Regions from separate parts of the Streptomyces sp. NPDC093510 genome, predicted to be linked through region 3. Evidence: riboswitches for the same ligand, from Rfam matches in the RefSeq annotation. Region 3 holds a riboswitch; each other region holds the start of a gene.

Region 1 (5,171 bases), on a different contig from region 3:
CCCGCCAGATCCGCCCGGCGCGCGGGAGCACGGACGCACATGAGGGGCTCGCCCCGAAGCACATGAGGGGCTCGCCCCGAAGCACACGAGGGCCCCCGGACGCACACGAGGGGCCCGTACCCCTGTCGGGATACGAGCCCCTCGCGCTACTTGCTTCGGTGGTCGATCGCGCCGAGCTAGACGGCGAGCTTGACCATGTCCGCCTGCGGACCCTTCTGGCCCTGCGAGATCTCGAACTCGACTCGCTGACCTTCTTCAAGGGTGCGGTAGCCGTCCATCTGGATCGCGCTGTAGTGGACGAAAACATCCGCACCACCGTCGACCGCGATGAAGCCGTACCCCTTCTCCGCGTTGAACCACTTGACGGTGCCCTGAGCCATGCCTAACTCCCCTATTACTGGCCCTTGCACAGGACCGCACTTCGCGGACCCGGGTCAGACCTCACCCCCCACTGATTGGGGGTGTGCGCCGGAACGCGTCGACCGCCGCTGAATGTATCTGTCCAACTGCCGTCTGCAACAGGTCAATCGGACGAGAATTCTGGGCACGCCCGAACGGTAATATGCGGAGAATTCGCCGGAATTCAGGGCAAGTCGGGCCAGGCAAAAGCGGCATAAGGCTCAAATGGGCAGCGCTCTTTGGCTACTTCTTGTCGGCTCCGGGCCGACTTCGTATATGCACTCGGCACTGACGGCGAAGCACGCTTCCCAACTGTACCGCGCTCAACCATGCAGAATTGCCCCCTCCGTTTCTCTCGCGGAGGGGGCAATTCAGATAACGCAGGGTGCTTGCGAAAAGATCAGCCGCCGGCGACGGCGGGAATGATCGAGACACCGGCGCCGTCCGGCGTGGCCGTCTCCAGGCCCTGCTCAAAACGGACGTCGTCGTCGTTCACGTACACGTTGACGAAGCGGCGCAGCTTGCCCTGGTCGTCCAGGACGCGGGCGGCGATGCCGGTGTGGTTCTTCTCCAGATCGGCGATGACCTCACCAAGATTCGCCCCCTCGGCGACGACCTCGGCCTTGCCACCGGTGTAGGTGCGCAGAATGGTGGGGATACGGACGTTGACGCTCATGGATTCACCTCGGTGATTGAGGGGGACGGTCAGGTGGCGCCCCTTCAGGGGCGCGGGGAACTGCGCGAGGACGGACCACGACCCGCGGTCGACAGCGGACCTCGGGCCCTACGGCGACTAGTCGGCGAGCCCCGCGGAGCGAAACGCTTCGAGACTGGGCTTGATCGTCGCCGTGGCCTGCGAAGTCTCAGCGACAGCGTCCAGCGTCTTCAGGCCGTCCCCGGTGTTGAGCACGACCGTGGTGAGGGCCGGGTCGAGGAGCCCCGCCTCGAAGAGCTTCTTCGTGACGCCCACCGTCACACCCCCCGCGGTCTCCGCGAAGATCCCTTCCGTGCGCGCGAGAATCTTGATCGCCTCGACGACCTGCTCGTCGTTCACATCCTCCACCGCACCACCCGTGCGGCGCGCGATGTCCAGCACGTACGGACCGTCCGCGGGGTTGCCGATGGCAAGCGACTTGGCGATGGTGTTCGGCTTCTGGGGGCGCACGACGTCGTGACCGGCCTTGAACGCGGCCGACACCGGGGAGCACCCCTCCGCCTGCGCGCCGAAGATCTTGTACGGCTTGTCCGCCACCAGGCCGAGCGCGATGAGCTCCTTCAGACCCTTGTCGATCTTCGTGAGCTGTGAGCCGGACGCGATCGGGATGACGAGCTGGTCGGGCAGCTCCCAGCCGAGCTGCTCGCAGATCTCGTACGCGAGGGTCTTGGAGCCCTCGCCGTAGTACGGCCGCAGGTTGACGTTGACGAAGCCCCAGCCCTCGCCCAGCGGGTCGCCGATGAGCTCGGAGCAGAAGCGGTTCACGTCGTCGTAGTTGCCCTCGATGCCGACGAGTTCACCGCCGTAGACCGCGGCCATGACGACCTTGCCCTGCTCCAGGTCGTGCGGGATGAACACGCAGGAGCGGAAGCCGGCGCGGGCGGCGGCGGCGCCCACGGCACCGGCCAGGTTGCCGGTGGAGGAGCAGGACAGCGTGGTGAAGCCGAAGGCGCGCGCGGCCTCGAGGGCCTGCGCGACGACGCGGTCCTTGAAGGAGTGCGTGGGGTTTCCGGAGTCGTCCTTGACGAACAACTTGCCCTGCTCGGCGCCGAGTTCGCGGGCGAGGTTGTCGGCCTTGACGAGCTGGGTCCAGCCGGGGTTCAGGTTCGGCTTGTCGGCCACGTCGGCGGGGACGGGGAGCAGCGGGGCGTAGCGCCAGATGTTGGCGGGTCCTGCCTCGATCTGCTTGCGGAGGGCTTCCGGGTCGCCGAGAGGCAGGTCGTACGCGACTTCGAGGGGGCCGAAACACTCGGCGCAGGCGAAGATCGGGCCGAGCGGGAACTTGGTGCCGCACTCACGGCAGGAGAGGCCGGAGGCGGGCCCGAGGTCGACGGAAGGGGTGGTGCTTTCGGTGGCGACAGTCTGCACAGCCATGGAGGCGAGGCCCTTTCTCCTCATCTTCCTCGCGACGCATCTCGCCGCGAGACGGAATTGGCACCTTCCCCACCGTGACCTCGCGGTCGGCGGGAGGGTTGCCGGGGCTTCAACGGGCCGTTTCCCTCTGCCCCTCTGGATGAGCGGTTTTCGATTATGGGTTTCAGTTGTCGATCTCAACGCGGCGGTGACCCCGACATGCGATGGTCACCGGCGTTGTTCAAGACTGTAACCGAAGCCCCGGACCCTTGAGATAGTCGTCCGAACCGCGAGATGGGTCACATCGAACACCTATGGGAGGACCGCGACCGTGCTGGAAGAGGTCGAGCGCTGGCTCAGCAGGCGTTCCTGGTCCGTCGACGACCGGCCGACGGCCCGGCTGACCGACGCCAAGCGCGCCTGCGGCGCCTCGGTGAGCGTCGTGCTGCCCGCACTCGACGAGGAGGGGACGGTCGGCGAGATCGTCGCCGAGATACGCCGCGAGCTGATGGAGAAGGTTCCGCTGGTCGACGAGCTCGTGGTGATCGACTCCGGGTCCACGGACCGCACGGCCGAGGTCGCGGCGGCCGCGGGCGCCAAGGTCGTCCGCAGGGACGAGATCCTGCCACGCATACCGGCCGTTCCGGGCAAGGGCGAGGTGCTGTGGCGCTCGCTGCTCGTGACGAGCGGTGACATCGTCGCGTTCGTCGACGCCGACCTGCGGGAGTTCTCCGCGGACTTCGTCTCGGGGATCGTGGGCCCGCTGCTCACCGACCCGGACGTGGCCTTCGTGAAGGCGATGTACGACCGGCCGCTGGGTGAGGCTGCCGGGCAGGGCGGCCGGGTGACGGAGCTGATGGCGCGGCCGCTGCTGAACATGCACTGGCCGCAGCTGGCGGGGTTCGTCCAGCCGCTCGGCGGCGAGTACGCGGCCCGCAGGTCGCTCCTGGAGCGGCTGCCGTTCCCCGTCGGGTACGGCGTGGAGCTCGGCCTGCTCGTCGACGCGCTGCACACGGTGGGCCTGGACGCGCTGGCGCAGGTGGACGTGGGGGTGCGCAAGCACCGGCACCAGGACGGGCAGGCGCTGGGGCGGATGGCGGCGGCGATCTACCGGACCGCACAGCTGCGGCTCGCCCGCGGCCACCTCGTACGCCCCGAGCTCACGCAGTTCGAGAGGGGCGAGGACGGGTTCGTGCCGCGGACGTACGCCGTCGACACGGAGGAGCGGCCGCCCATGAGCGGCGTCGCCGAGTACGCGCACCGCCGCGTGGCGTGACCGGTCCCGGCCAGGCGGAGTCCGGCCGTACGTTTGCCCGGCCCCGGGACGGGCTACGTTTTGCCACATGGTCTCCGAGCACGGTTCGTCAGCAGCGCAGGTACTCGTCGCGTCCAACCGCGGCCCCGTCTCGTACACCGTGGAGGAGGACGGGCGGCTGACCGCCAGGCGCGGCGGCGGTGGCCTGGTCTCCGGGCTCAGCGCCATCGGTGACGAGGCCGACGCCCTGTGGGTGTGCGCGGCGCTCGGCGACGGCGACCGCGAGGCGGTGCGGCGCGGCGTCGGGGAACCGGGCGTACGGATGCTGGACATCGACGCGGCCGTCCACGCGGACGCGTACAACGGCATCGCGAACTCGGTGCTGTGGTTCGTCCACCACCTGCTCTACCAGACGCCGCTGGAACCGGCCTTCGGGCCGGAGTTCCGTGCACAGTGGGCGGCGTACGAGACGTACAACCGGGCGTTCGCCGAGGCGCTCGCCCAGGAGGCGGGGCCGGGGGCCGCGGTCCTCGTGCAGGACTACCACCTGGCGCTGGTGCCTGGCATGCTGCGGGAGCTCCGCGACGACGTGCGCATCGGCCACTTCTCGCACACGCCGTGGGCGCCCGCCGACTACTTCCGGATGCTGCCGGACGACGTGGCCGAGCAGCTGCTGCGCGGGATGCTCGGCGCCGACCGGCTCGGGTTCCTCACCGGGCGGTGGGCGGACGCGTTCACCGAGTGCTGTGTGCGGATCGTCGGCGGGACCTCGGGCACTCGGATCGGTGTGCACGGGCTCGGCGCCGACGCGGACTTCCTGCGGGAGCGGTCCCGGCGTGACGACGTCGAGGAGCGGATGCGGGCGCTGCGGGAGCAGACGGGCCGGCAGGACGGCGAGAACCGGAAGCTGATCGTGCGGGTGGACCGCACCGAGCTGTCCAAGAACATCGTGCGGGGCCTGCACGCCTACCGCGAGCTGCTCGACACCCGCCCCGAGTGGCGGGAGCGCGTCGTGCACGTCGCCTTCGCCTACCCGTCCCGGCAGGACCTGGCGGTCTACCGCGAGTACACCGCGGAGGTCTCCCGGGTCGCCGAGGACATCAACGCCACGTACGGGACGGACGGCTGGACCCCGGTGGTCCTGCACGTCAAGGACGACTTCGCCCGCTCGCTCGCGGCCTACCGCATGGCGGACGTGGCGCTGGTCAACCCCATCCGCGACGGCATGAACCTCGTCGCGAAGGAGGTCCCTGTCGTCTCCGACGAGGGCTGCGCGCTGGTCCTTTCGCGGGAGGCGGGCGCCCACGAGGAGCTCGGCGACGACGCGCTGTCCGTGAACCCCTTCGACGTGACGGCCACCGCTGAGGCGCTGCACGCGGGTCTCGTGATGTCTCCGGAGGAGCGTGCCGAGCGCACCAAGCGCCTCGCGGCGGCGGCGACGGCGCTGCC
Region 2 (5,171 bases), on a different contig from region 3:
TCTCCGGCACCGGTGTCCGCTTCATGCAGGGCGCCATCCTGGCGGTGCCGGTCATCGGTACCTACCTGTCGATGTTCCTGTTCGGCGGGGAGTTCCCCGGCGGCGACTTCGTGGCGCGGTTCTACTCGGTGCACATCCTGCTGCTGCCGGGCATCATGCTCGGCCTGATGGTGGCGCACCTGATCCTGGTCTTCTACCACAAGCACACGCAGTTCGCGGGCCCCGGAAAGACCAACAAGAACGTCGTCGGCATGCCGCTGCTGCCGGTCTACATGGCCAAGGCCGGAGGCTTCTTCTTCCTGGTCTTCGGTGTCATCGCGGTCATCGCGGCGGTCGCCTCGATCAACCCGATCTGGGCCATCGGCCCGTACCGCCCGGACCAGGTGTCCACCGGCGCCCAGCCCGACTGGTACATGGGCTTCGCCGAGGGTCTGATCCGTGTGATGCCGGGCTGGGAGATCAACCTCTGGGGTCACACGCTCGTCCTGGGCGTGTTCATCCCGCTGATGATCTTCCCGCTGGTCCTCGCCGCGATCGCGGTCTACCCGTTCATCGAGTCGTGGGTCACCGGCGACAAGCGCGAGCACCACATCCTGGACCGCCCGCGCAACGCACCGACCCGTACGGCCTTCGGTGTCGCGTGGATCACGGCGTACATGATCATGCTGGTCGGTGGTGGCAACGACCTGTGGGCCACCCACTTCCACCTGTCGCTGAACGCGATCACCTGGTTCGTCCGGATCGGCTTCTTCGTCGGACCGGTCATCGCCTTCATCGTCACCAAGCGGATCTGCCTGGGTCTCCAGCGGCGCGACAGGGACAAGGTGCTGCACGGCCGCGAGTCGGGCATCATCAAGCGCCTGCCGCACGGCGAGTTCATCGAGGTCCACGAGCCGCTCGGCAAGGACCAGCTGCACACGCTGACCGCGCACGAGCAGTACAAGCCGCTCGAACTCGGCCCGAAGGTCGACGAGAACGGTGTCGAGCGCAAGGTGTCCGGTTCGCAGAAGCTCCGGGCCAAGCTCTCCAAGGGCTACTACGGGGAGGACAGCCAGATCCCCAAGCCCACCGCCGAGGAGTACAAGGAGATCACGAGCGGCCACGGCCACCACTGATCACCTGATTGACCTCCCCCACTCTCGGCTTCGCTCGAGCGGGGGACGCCCATGGTCGCCACGGCAAGAGCCCCGTCCATTGCATGGACGGGGCTCTTTGCCGTCCCCGGGGGCTGGATAGGGTGGTCCCACCCCGCATTCCCGGGGTGTTCTCCACATACGCATGAGCAGACGAAGACCAGGAGCGGCTATGAACGCTGTGACCCCCGCAGGAGGCGACACCGCGGCGGACCGTTCCTGGCCCGTCGTACTGAACGGCCTGCTCGAAGGCCGTGACCAGAGCGCCGACGACACGGCCTGGGCCATGGACCGCATCATGCGGGGCGAGGCCACCGACGCGCAGATCGCGGGCTTCGTGGTCGCGCTGCGCGCCAAGGGCGAGACCGTCGAGGAGATCTCCGGTCTGGTCCGCGCGATGTACGCGCACGCCAACGTCATCGACGTACCGGGCCCCAGCGTCGACATCGTGGGCACGGGCGGCGACGGCGCCAAGACCGTCAACATCTCGACCATGTCCGCGATCGTCGTCGCGGGAGCGGGCGCGAAGGTCGTCAAGCACGGCAACCGCGCCGCCTCCAGCGCGTCCGGCGCCTCCGACGTGCTGGAGAAGCTCGGCGTCAACCTCGACCTCACCCCGCAGCGGGTCGTCGAGGTCGCGGACGAGGCCGGCATCACGTTCTGCTTCGCCGTGAAGTTCCACCCCGCGCTGCGGCACGCCGGCGCCGCGCGCAGCCAGCTGGGCATCCGGACCGTCTTCAACCTCCTCGGCCCGCTCACCAATCCGGCCAAGGTGCGGGCCCAGGCGGTCGGGGTCGCCGACCCGCGGATGGCGCCCATCGTGGCGGGCGTCTTCGCCGAGCGGGGCCACTCGTCCCTCGTCTTCCGCGGCGACGACGGGCTCGACGAGCTGACGACGACGTCCACGTCCCGCGTCTGGGTGGTGCGGGACGGCGCCGTGCGCGAGGAGGCCTTCGACCCCCGCGACGTCGGGATCGACCTGGTGCCCGTCGAGGCGCTGCGGGGCGCCGACGCCTCGTACAACGCGGAGGTGGCGCTGCGGCTCCTCGACGGGGAGGGCGGGCCGGTGCGGGACGCGGTGCTGCTCAACTCGGCGGCCGCGCTGGTCGCCCTCGCCCCCACCGACGCGCCGCTGGCGGAGCAGATCCGGGCCGGTATGGCACGGGCGGCGCAGGCGATCGACTCCGGGGCCGCGAAGAAGTCCCTGGAGCGCTGGGTGGCCGCCAGCAACCGCTGAGGGGCTCCCTCGGGCCCGACGATGTGACGCAAGGCGCAGTCCGGATTCTGGACTGCGCCTTGCGCGTCGAAGATCGTGTGGCAGGATGCTGCACAGGTCATGAGTGACAGCGACTACGGCCCCGGCCCGCTGTCCGGCAACCCTCCGTCCGTGGCGGGGTGCCCCGGGTGAAGACCAGGTCGTACGCAGCAAGGCGTATGGCAAGCGCGGACCCCTCGCACTCTTTCGAGTTGACACAGCCCAGGGGTCCTGGTCATCGAGGGAGCAGTCTCGTGAGCAAGCGAATGTGACAGGGCTTTCACGCCCCGCCTCCGCACACCCTTTTGCACTCTTCTCCCGCGCCGTCGACGTAGCTCGGACACAGCTCCGACGCAGCTCCGGCGCGGTGAATTCACCTGCCTCTCACGGGAGTTCGCCATGTCTGTTTCCGCCGTCGCCGTCGACGCCTCCGTCTGTGCCCCGCTGCCGGTCCTCGGCAGGGACGTCACCGTTCCGCTGGTCACCGGCGGCGAGGTGAGCTACGCCGCGCTCGACTACGCGGCGAGCGCACCCGCGCTGCAGCGGGTGTGGGACGACGTGGCGGCGTACGCGCCGTACTACGGCAGCGTGCACCGCGGCGCCGGGTACCTGTCGCAGCTCTCCACCGACCTGTTCGAGAACAGCCGGGTCGCCGTCGCCGAGTTCCTCGGCTGCCGCGAGGACGACCAGGTCGTCTTCACCCGCTCCACCACCGACTCCCTGAACCTGCTGGCCGCGGCCCTGCCCGCCGACTGCCAGGTCTTCGTCTTCGAGACCGAGCACCACGCCTCGCTCCTGCCGTGGCGCGACGCCCGGGTGACCTACCTGAACGCGCCGCGCACCCCCGACGAGGCCGTCCAGACCCTGGAGCGCGCACTGGCCGACCGCGACCCCTACGGGCCCGCCCTGGTGTGCGTGACCGGTGCCTCCAACGTCACCGGCGAGCTGTGGCCGGTGCGGGAGCTGGCCGCCGCCGCGCACGCCCACGGCGCCCGGATCGTCCTCGACGCCGCGCAGCTCGCGCCCCACCACCCGGTCTCCGTCGCTGAGTTGGACGTCGACTGGGTCGCCTTCTCCGGACACAAGCTGTACGCGCCCTTCGGCTCGGGCGTCCTCGCGGGCCGCTCCGACTGGCTGCGGGAGGCCGAGCCGTACCTCGCGGGCGGCGGCGCCTCGCGCAAGGTCGCACGGCGTGCGGACGGCGGAGTGGACGTGGAGTGGCACGACACCGCGGCCCGCCACGAGGCGGGTTCGCCGAACGTCATCGGCGTCTACTCGATCGCCTCCGCCTGCAAGGCGCTCACCGAGGCGGGCTTCGACGAACTCGTCGCCAGGGAGCAGTACTTGATCGGCAAGGTGCGCGAGGGGCTCGCCGAGGTGCCCGCCGTGCGCGTGCTCTCGCTCTTCGGGGACGACGCGCCGCGCGTGGGTGTCATCTCCTTCGTCGTGGACGGCTGGAACAGCTCGCACTTCGCCGCCGCGCTCTCCGCCGAGTACGGCATCGGCGTACGGGACGGCCTGTTCTGCGCCCACCCGCTGGTGCGCACCCTCCTCGGCAGCGAGCCCGACGAGCCCGGCGAGTGCGGCGCCCCCGAGGCCGCGCCGGGCGAGAGGTCGCTGAACGCCATCCGGGTGAGTTTCGGCGCGGGCACCCCGGACGAGCACGTCGAGCGCTTCGTGCGTGCCGTCAAGGAGCTGGTGGCGGACGGCGCGCGGTGGAACTACCGCACGGAGGACGGGCGTTGCGTGCCGGACACCAGCGCCGCCGCCTGAGCCGCCGCCTGCCCCGCGGTCGGCCGGCCGCCCGGCAGCCGTGACCCGAGCTGGATCATCCGCAGGGCCCGTTCCGTCGCGTCGGTGAGGAACTCGTCGCCCCGGCCGAGCGCCTCCGTCAGCGAGACCGGGGCGGGCAGGATCGAGCTGTACGCGTCCACGCCCAGCGCGCGGACGGTGTGCGCGCCGTCCCCGATCGTGCCCGCGAGCACCAGGACCGGGCGGCCGGACCGCTTCGCGCGGCGGGCCACCTCGGCGGGGACCTTGCCGCGCGGAGTCTGGTGGTCCAGGGCGCCCTCCGCGGTGATGACCAGGTCGGCGCGGGCGAGCCGTTCGTCGAGGTCGAGCCGTTCGAGCAGGACGTCGAAGCGGGGGAGCAGCGCGGCGCCGAGGGCGGCGAGCCCGGCGCCGAGGCCGCCCGACGCGCCCGTGCCGGGTCCGCCGAAGAGGTCGGACCGTACGCGCAGGTCCCTGGTGAGGATGTGCGCCCAGTGTTCCAGGGCGGCCGCCAGCCGTTCGGCCTGCTGGGGTGTCGCGCCCTTCTGGGGGCCGAAGACGCGGGCCACGCCGCGCTCGCCGCACAGGACGTTGAAGGGGTTGCAGGCGACGCGGATCTCGGTGTTCCCGATGCGCGGATCGAGGCCGGTCGGGTCGATCCGGCTCAACCGCGTCAACTCGCGCCCGCCGAAGGGGAGTTCCCAGCCGTCCGCGTCCAGGAGGCGGGCGCCGAGGGCTTGCAGGGCGCCCGCGCCGCCGTCCGACGTGCCCGAGTCGCCGCAGCCGACCAGGATGCGGCGGGCGCCCGCGTCGAGGGCGGCACGGATCAGCTCGCCGACGCCGTACGTCGTGGTGGCGCCCGGGTCCCGCAGATCGCGGGGCACCAGCGAGAGGCCCGCGACGGCCGCCATCTCGACGACCGCCGTGCCGTCGGGCAGCAGGGCGAAGTGCGTGCCGATCGGCTGGCCGACGGGCCCGGTGGCGGGCAGGGCGACGAGGCGGCCGCCGCCCGC
Region 3 (5,171 bases):
GTCCCGGAAGTGCCCTGGTCCACGGCGAGCACGGGGCGCTGCGCCGGAGCCCGCTCATAGGTGATCACCGCGGAAGCCTGCTACAGGGTCCCGAAGGGCGTCAAGACATCCGGATGACGCGGCCTGAACATCAAGTGACCGCCCGGCGCGCCGCTTTGACAGAACGGGGCCGCAAAAGGTCCGCGAAGTGACCTGGAGCCGGAAGAGGCGGCTCTACACTGTCCGCCGAGCGTCACCGTCAACTCCCTTGAACCCTGCCGCTCTTGACAGCTCGGCCCGTGCAGCCCGTTCAACCTCCCCCCTTTTCTCCCCTGACAGAGGTCTCATGCCCATGCCGTCAGGCCGCCCGGTGTACCACCCGGCAGGCCACGACGAAGCGCTGCGCGCGGTACTCCGGGACCTCAGGGCCGGCCGGTGGGCCTCCACGCGCAACCTGCTGACCGAGACACCGGACTGGGGGCTGTGGACTCAGCGCACACAGATCCTGGGGGCCGCCGTCGCCGGTTCCGACGTGGTGCGGGCCTGGCGCACGGAGGAACCGCGCAGCGCGTCGGCCGCCGTCCTGCACACCCGCGTTCTGGTAGAGCGGGCCCTGCGCGCGCACCGCACGGGGCACCGGCGGACCAACGACCTGTGGCGCGAGGCGGTCGCGGCCTGCGCCGACGCCTCGGCCATGTCGCCCGAGGACCCCGTGCCGTGGATCTGCCTCCTCACCCTGGCCCGGCTGGACGTGGGGCAGCGGTGGGACGAGCACCGGGTGGCGCCGCCGGAGCCGATGCTCTTCCCCGGCCCCTGGCAGCTGCTCGCCGAGGCCGACAAGCGGGATCCGGGCAACCGCGAGGCGTACCACCGGATGCTGCAGTTCGCGTACGGGCGGCGTTCGGAGGGCCCGCTCACCGAGGCGTACGACTTCGTGCGGTGGGCGTCGGCCTCGGCGCCCGCGGGCTCCGCGCTGCACCTGCTGCCGCTGTACGTGCGGGTCGAGCGGTACCGCAGGGAGTCGGGGCAGGAGCACGCCCTCGATCCGCACCGGGTCTCCGGGGACGCCACGCGCACCGCGCTGATCGCCCTGCAAATGTGGTTCGACCACGCCGCGCTCGCCACGACCTCGCTCCTCGACCTCAACCACCTGGCGCACGCGCTGTGGGGCGCCCATCAGTTCCACGACGCGTCACGGGTCTTCCAGGCCCTCGACCCGTTCTTCACGACCGTGCCGTGGACGTACCGCACCCACTCCCCCGGCGACGCCGATGCCGCCGCCGAGGTCTTCGTCCAGGCCCGCGCCCGCTGCTCCGGCGCCTCCCGCGGCCTGGGCTGAGCCCGCCGGCCCCCGCCCCCTCACCGCCGTCCCCCCACCGGAGGTCCAGTCGTGTCCCGCCCCACCTGGCCGTCGAGCTCCATCCACGAGGCGGAGCGCCTCAAGGAGCTTGGCTACCCTGTCGGAGGAGACGTCCAACGAGCCGTGGAACCTGGGCCACTGGAGCAGGCCGATCGGCTGGGTCGCCGTGGTCTGGGTGGCGTTCGTGACGGTGCTGTGCTGTCTTCCGCAGGTTTCGCCGGTGACCGTCAGCTCGATGAACCGTTCGTCGCGCGCCGGTCGTACAGCACGCCGCAGGCGTACGGCTCCGACCGCGAGCAGGCCGAGGTCGACCGCCTTACGCGGGGCGGTCGTTGAGGATCTTCTGGAAGAGCCGGTGGTCGCGCCAGGCACCGTTGATGAACAGGTAGCCCGGCGCGATCCCGTACTCCTCGAAACCGCACTTCGCGAGCACGCGCTGCGACGCGGTGTTGTGCAGCAGCGTGCCCGCCTCGACGCGGTGCAGGCCGAGTTGGCCGTCCGCCGCCTCGCAGACGTGCCGCGCGGCGGCGGAGGCGAGCCCACGGCCCACGTGCTCCGCGTCGATCCAGTAGCCGAGGTTCGCGCTGCGGACCGGGCCCAGCACGATGTTGGACAGGGCGGCGTGACCGATGATCTCGCCCGCGCTCACGAGCACCCAGTGCGCGGACCGGCCCTCGCGGCCCTCCGCCAGCTGCGCCATGACCCGCTCGGCCTGGCCCTCCGTGGTGAAGAAGGCCGCGGTCCTGGCCGGGTCCCAGGGCGCCAGATGGGCGCGATTGCGCCGGTGGGCGCGGGCGAGTGCCTCCGCGTCGTCGAGTACGACGGGCCGGATGAGGACGTCTTTCGTGAGAGCGACCACTCCACTGATCATCAGCCCAGCCTACGACGGCGTCAGCGGCCGCCGGCGACCCTCAGCACCGTGCCGGTCGCGTACGAGGCGTCGTCCGAGAGCAGCCAGGCGACGGCCGCCGCGATCTCCGACGGCCGGCCGGAGCGTCCCATGGGGATGCCCGACGCGAGCTTCGCGGGGCGCTCCGGGTCGGCGTGGAACTCGGTCCAGATGACGCCGGGGGCAACGGCGTTGACCCGGATGCCGTCCCCGGCGACCTCCTTGGACAGGCCGACCGTCAACGTGTCGACGGCGCCCTTGGCGGCCGCGTAGTGGACGTACTCGCCGGGTGCGCCGAGGGTCGCCGCGGCGGACGAGAGGTTCACGATCGCGCCGCCGCCCGCGGCCTTCATGTCCCGCACCGCGCGCCGGGCGCAGAGCAGATACCCGAGTACGTTCACATCGAGTGCCCGGCGCATGCCCGCCACGTCGGCGTCGGCGAGAGGACCGACGGGGCCGCTCACCCCGGCGTTGTTGACCAGGCCTGTAACCGGGCCGAGCTCGGCGGCGGCGGTGTCGAAGAGGCGGTCGACGTCGGCCTCGTCGGCGGTGTCGACCCGGACGGTGACGCAGCGGCGGCCGGCGGCGCGGACCGCCTCGGCGGCCTCTTCCGCGGCCGTCGCGTTCGAGTGGTAGCCGATGACGACGTCGTGGCCGTCCTCGGCGAGACGGGCGCTGACAGCTGCGCCGATACCGCGACTGCCGCCGGTGACGACGGTGACGGGGTGGTGTTGCACGGTGGACCTCCGACTCGGGGTGGCTGACTGTCGCGCCCGCCCGGACGCGGGGATCGCCCGCGTCCGGAACACGTCGTCATCCTACGAAGCGGTGATCTTCGTCAGGGGGCCACCTTCACGGGGGTGGTGCCCACGGTGCCGCGCCGCAGCCTCAGCACGTTCCGGCGGGGCTGCCACTGTGCCGGGCCCCCGTGCTCCCGCAGCAGGGCGCGCAGCCGCTCCGGGTCGCGCGTCCACAGGGCCGAGGGCACGCCCCTGGTCGGGCCGAGCACGTGCAGATCGATCCGGCCGTCGTCCGAGACGTCGTACGCGGACAGGAGCACGTCGATCGAGGTGAGGGTGTCGTGCGGGTGCGTCATGGTGCGCCTCCGGAGTCGTGGACCCCGGTGTCGCCGACCCCGGTGATCCGCCGTTCCCCGTGCACGTCGCACGGGGCGGGTCGTCACCCGGGGCACCCGCGACGGAGCGGGGTGCCGTCCAGCGAGCCGGGGCTTGACGCTGGAACTCGTGACCCGGTCCGACCGTAACACGGCGCCTCTGCGGCCGGTCCGGGGCTACCGGCTCCCCTCCGGGACGACGGCGTCCTCGGGAGCGGCCGCCTCCGCGGGCAGGCTGTCCATGAAGGAGCTGACCGAGAAGACCGCGTTGCCGGGGCCCGCCGGGCCGTATCCGGGCGGCGAGCTGAGGCCGTTGGCCTCCATCGTCGCGCGGTAGGCCTCCAGGAGCCGCACGTGGTACTCCAGCGGCGCACCCTGCGGGTTCGCCTTGCCGAGGGGGGTCGTGGGCTCAGGGCACCAGGTGGTGAAGCGGGGCGTGATGCCGCGCGACATGAAGTACTGCAGGCCCTCGACGGTGGAGTCGATGGCCTCGTCGACCGTCTTGAAGCCGAACGGCTCGGCCATCTCGACACCCGCGACGAAGTTCGGGATCACGTTGCGCGGCCCGAACACCTCGGCGGAGTCCAGGATGCGGCGGTGCCACTCGTCGCGGCCGACGTAGCGCTCCTTGCCGGGGCAGTACCGCTCGAAGAGGTACGGGTCCCACACCTCGTAGTTGGGGTGGTAGATCCGTACGCCGTAGTCGTGGAAGCGCTGCACGTCCGCCTTCGGCAGGGCCTGCGCGACGACCTTGCCGATCCAGCGGCCCGGGAAGCGCTCCTCGATGGCCTTCGCGTACTGCCCGTAGAAGTCGGCCTCGTCCTTGCCCTGGAGCTGCGTGGTGATGGCGCCGCCGGTGAGCGTGTACGCGGTGGACGACTTGTTCGTGTCGTACTTGTCGATGATGGCGAGGGCTTCGAGGACCTCGTCCATCGGCTTCACGCCCGTGTAGGGGCGACCCGCCGCCTTCTGCTGGCGCCAGTTGTGGTTGATGTCGCAGTACTGGCACTCCTCCTTGGCGCCGAAGTACTGGCAGACCCGGAAGACCGTCAGATAGATGAGGTAGCCCCACTGGATGGTGGGCGCGACCTCCATCACCGACTTGCCGTTCTCCAGCGTGTGCCGGTAATAGTCCGGCATCGGGGGCAGGCCGACGTCGGAGATCCGCACGCCGTCCAGGTAGAGGCCGAGCACGCCGTTGTCGTCGGCGGCCACACGGTAGGGCGAGGACGGGTTCACACGCACCGAGACGACGGTGCGGCGCAGCTCGTACGGGCCGCCGGTGAGGACGATCTCCTCCGGCGGGCGGCGCAGCGCGGCGGCGCCCAGCTCGGGGAGCGTGCCGTGGTCGAAGGAGAAGATGAAGTACGACTTCGGCTTGACGTCGCCGCCTTCGTTGTCGCTCAGCGCGGACTCGTCGAAGGCGATGCCGCCGCGCAGCAGATCCTCCTTGATCACGGCTTCCCGCGGCACGTGCGGGAACCGCTCCATGAGTGACTCGATGAGCTGGGTACGGCTCTCGCTGCGGCTTGGCATGTGCCGGGCACCTCGGATCCTGTCGATCGATCTGTTCAGACCACGCTAATACCCTGCGGATGCTTTCCGGATCCGACTCCGGTCGCAGCGCGCATCCGCCGCAGGTCTATCCTGCGGGCCCGGCCGGGCGGTCCGGGTACGATCTGCGGCATGCCGCCCGCCGACCCCCACATACCCGCCCCGAAGTGCGGAAACGGGTCACACACGACCGCCTCCCGAACTAGAATGAACAATCCCGAAGCGGGCAGCGGGCAGCGGGCAGCGGGCAGCGGGCAGCGGGCAGCGGGCAGCGG

What was found. A riboswitch is a leader RNA that binds a small molecule or an ion and turns the genes downstream of it on or off. The one in region 3 is predicted to bind S-adenosylmethionine.
Region 1: it holds a riboswitch for S-adenosylmethionine, as region 3 does, so the genes downstream of both, thrC (threonine synthase) here and AB0N81_RS13200 (hypothetical protein) in region 3, are expected to answer to the same signal.
Region 2: it holds a riboswitch for S-adenosylmethionine, as region 3 does, so the genes downstream of both, AB0N81_RS07085 (aminotransferase class V-fold PLP-dependent enzyme) here and AB0N81_RS13200 (hypothetical protein) in region 3, are expected to answer to the same signal.

Annotation. Positions count from the first base shown of each region.
Region 1 is NZ_JBFBEE010000002.1:180,129-185,299, reverse strand. It holds gene AB0N81_RS03200 (cold-shock protein) at 177-380, opposite strand; gene AB0N81_RS03195 (MoaD/ThiS family protein) at 800-1,075, opposite strand; gene thrC (threonine synthase) at 1,193-2,512, opposite strand; SAM riboswitch class I at 2,506-2,634, opposite strand; gene AB0N81_RS03185 (glucosyl-3-phosphoglycerate synthase) at 2,799-3,743, shown strand; gene AB0N81_RS03180 (trehalose-6-phosphate synthase) at 3,811-5,171, shown strand, end outside.
Region 2 is NZ_JBFBEE010000004.1:5,803-10,973, forward strand. It holds gene AB0N81_RS07075 (cytochrome bc complex cytochrome b subunit) at 1-1,115, shown strand, start outside; gene trpD (anthranilate phosphoribosyltransferase) at 1,306-2,370, shown strand; SAM riboswitch class IV at 2,466-2,583, shown strand; gene AB0N81_RS07085 (aminotransferase class V-fold PLP-dependent enzyme) at 2,788-4,161, shown strand; gene AB0N81_RS07090 (glycerate kinase) at 4,110-5,171, opposite strand, start outside.
Region 3 is NZ_JBFBEE010000007.1:49,463-54,633, forward strand. It holds gene AB0N81_RS13175 (FGGY family carbohydrate kinase) at 1-68, opposite strand, end outside; gene AB0N81_RS13180 (hypothetical protein) at 332-1,318, shown strand; partial or broken gene AB0N81_RS13185 (amino acid permease) at 1,461-1,675, shown strand; gene AB0N81_RS13190 (GNAT family protein) at 1,656-2,210, opposite strand; gene AB0N81_RS13195 (SDR family oxidoreductase) at 2,231-2,965, opposite strand; gene AB0N81_RS13200 (hypothetical protein) at 3,067-3,324, opposite strand; SAM riboswitch class IV at 3,369-3,478, opposite strand; gene AB0N81_RS13205 (radical SAM protein) at 3,520-4,878, opposite strand; gene AB0N81_RS13210 (translation initiation factor 2) at 5,104-5,171, shown strand, end outside.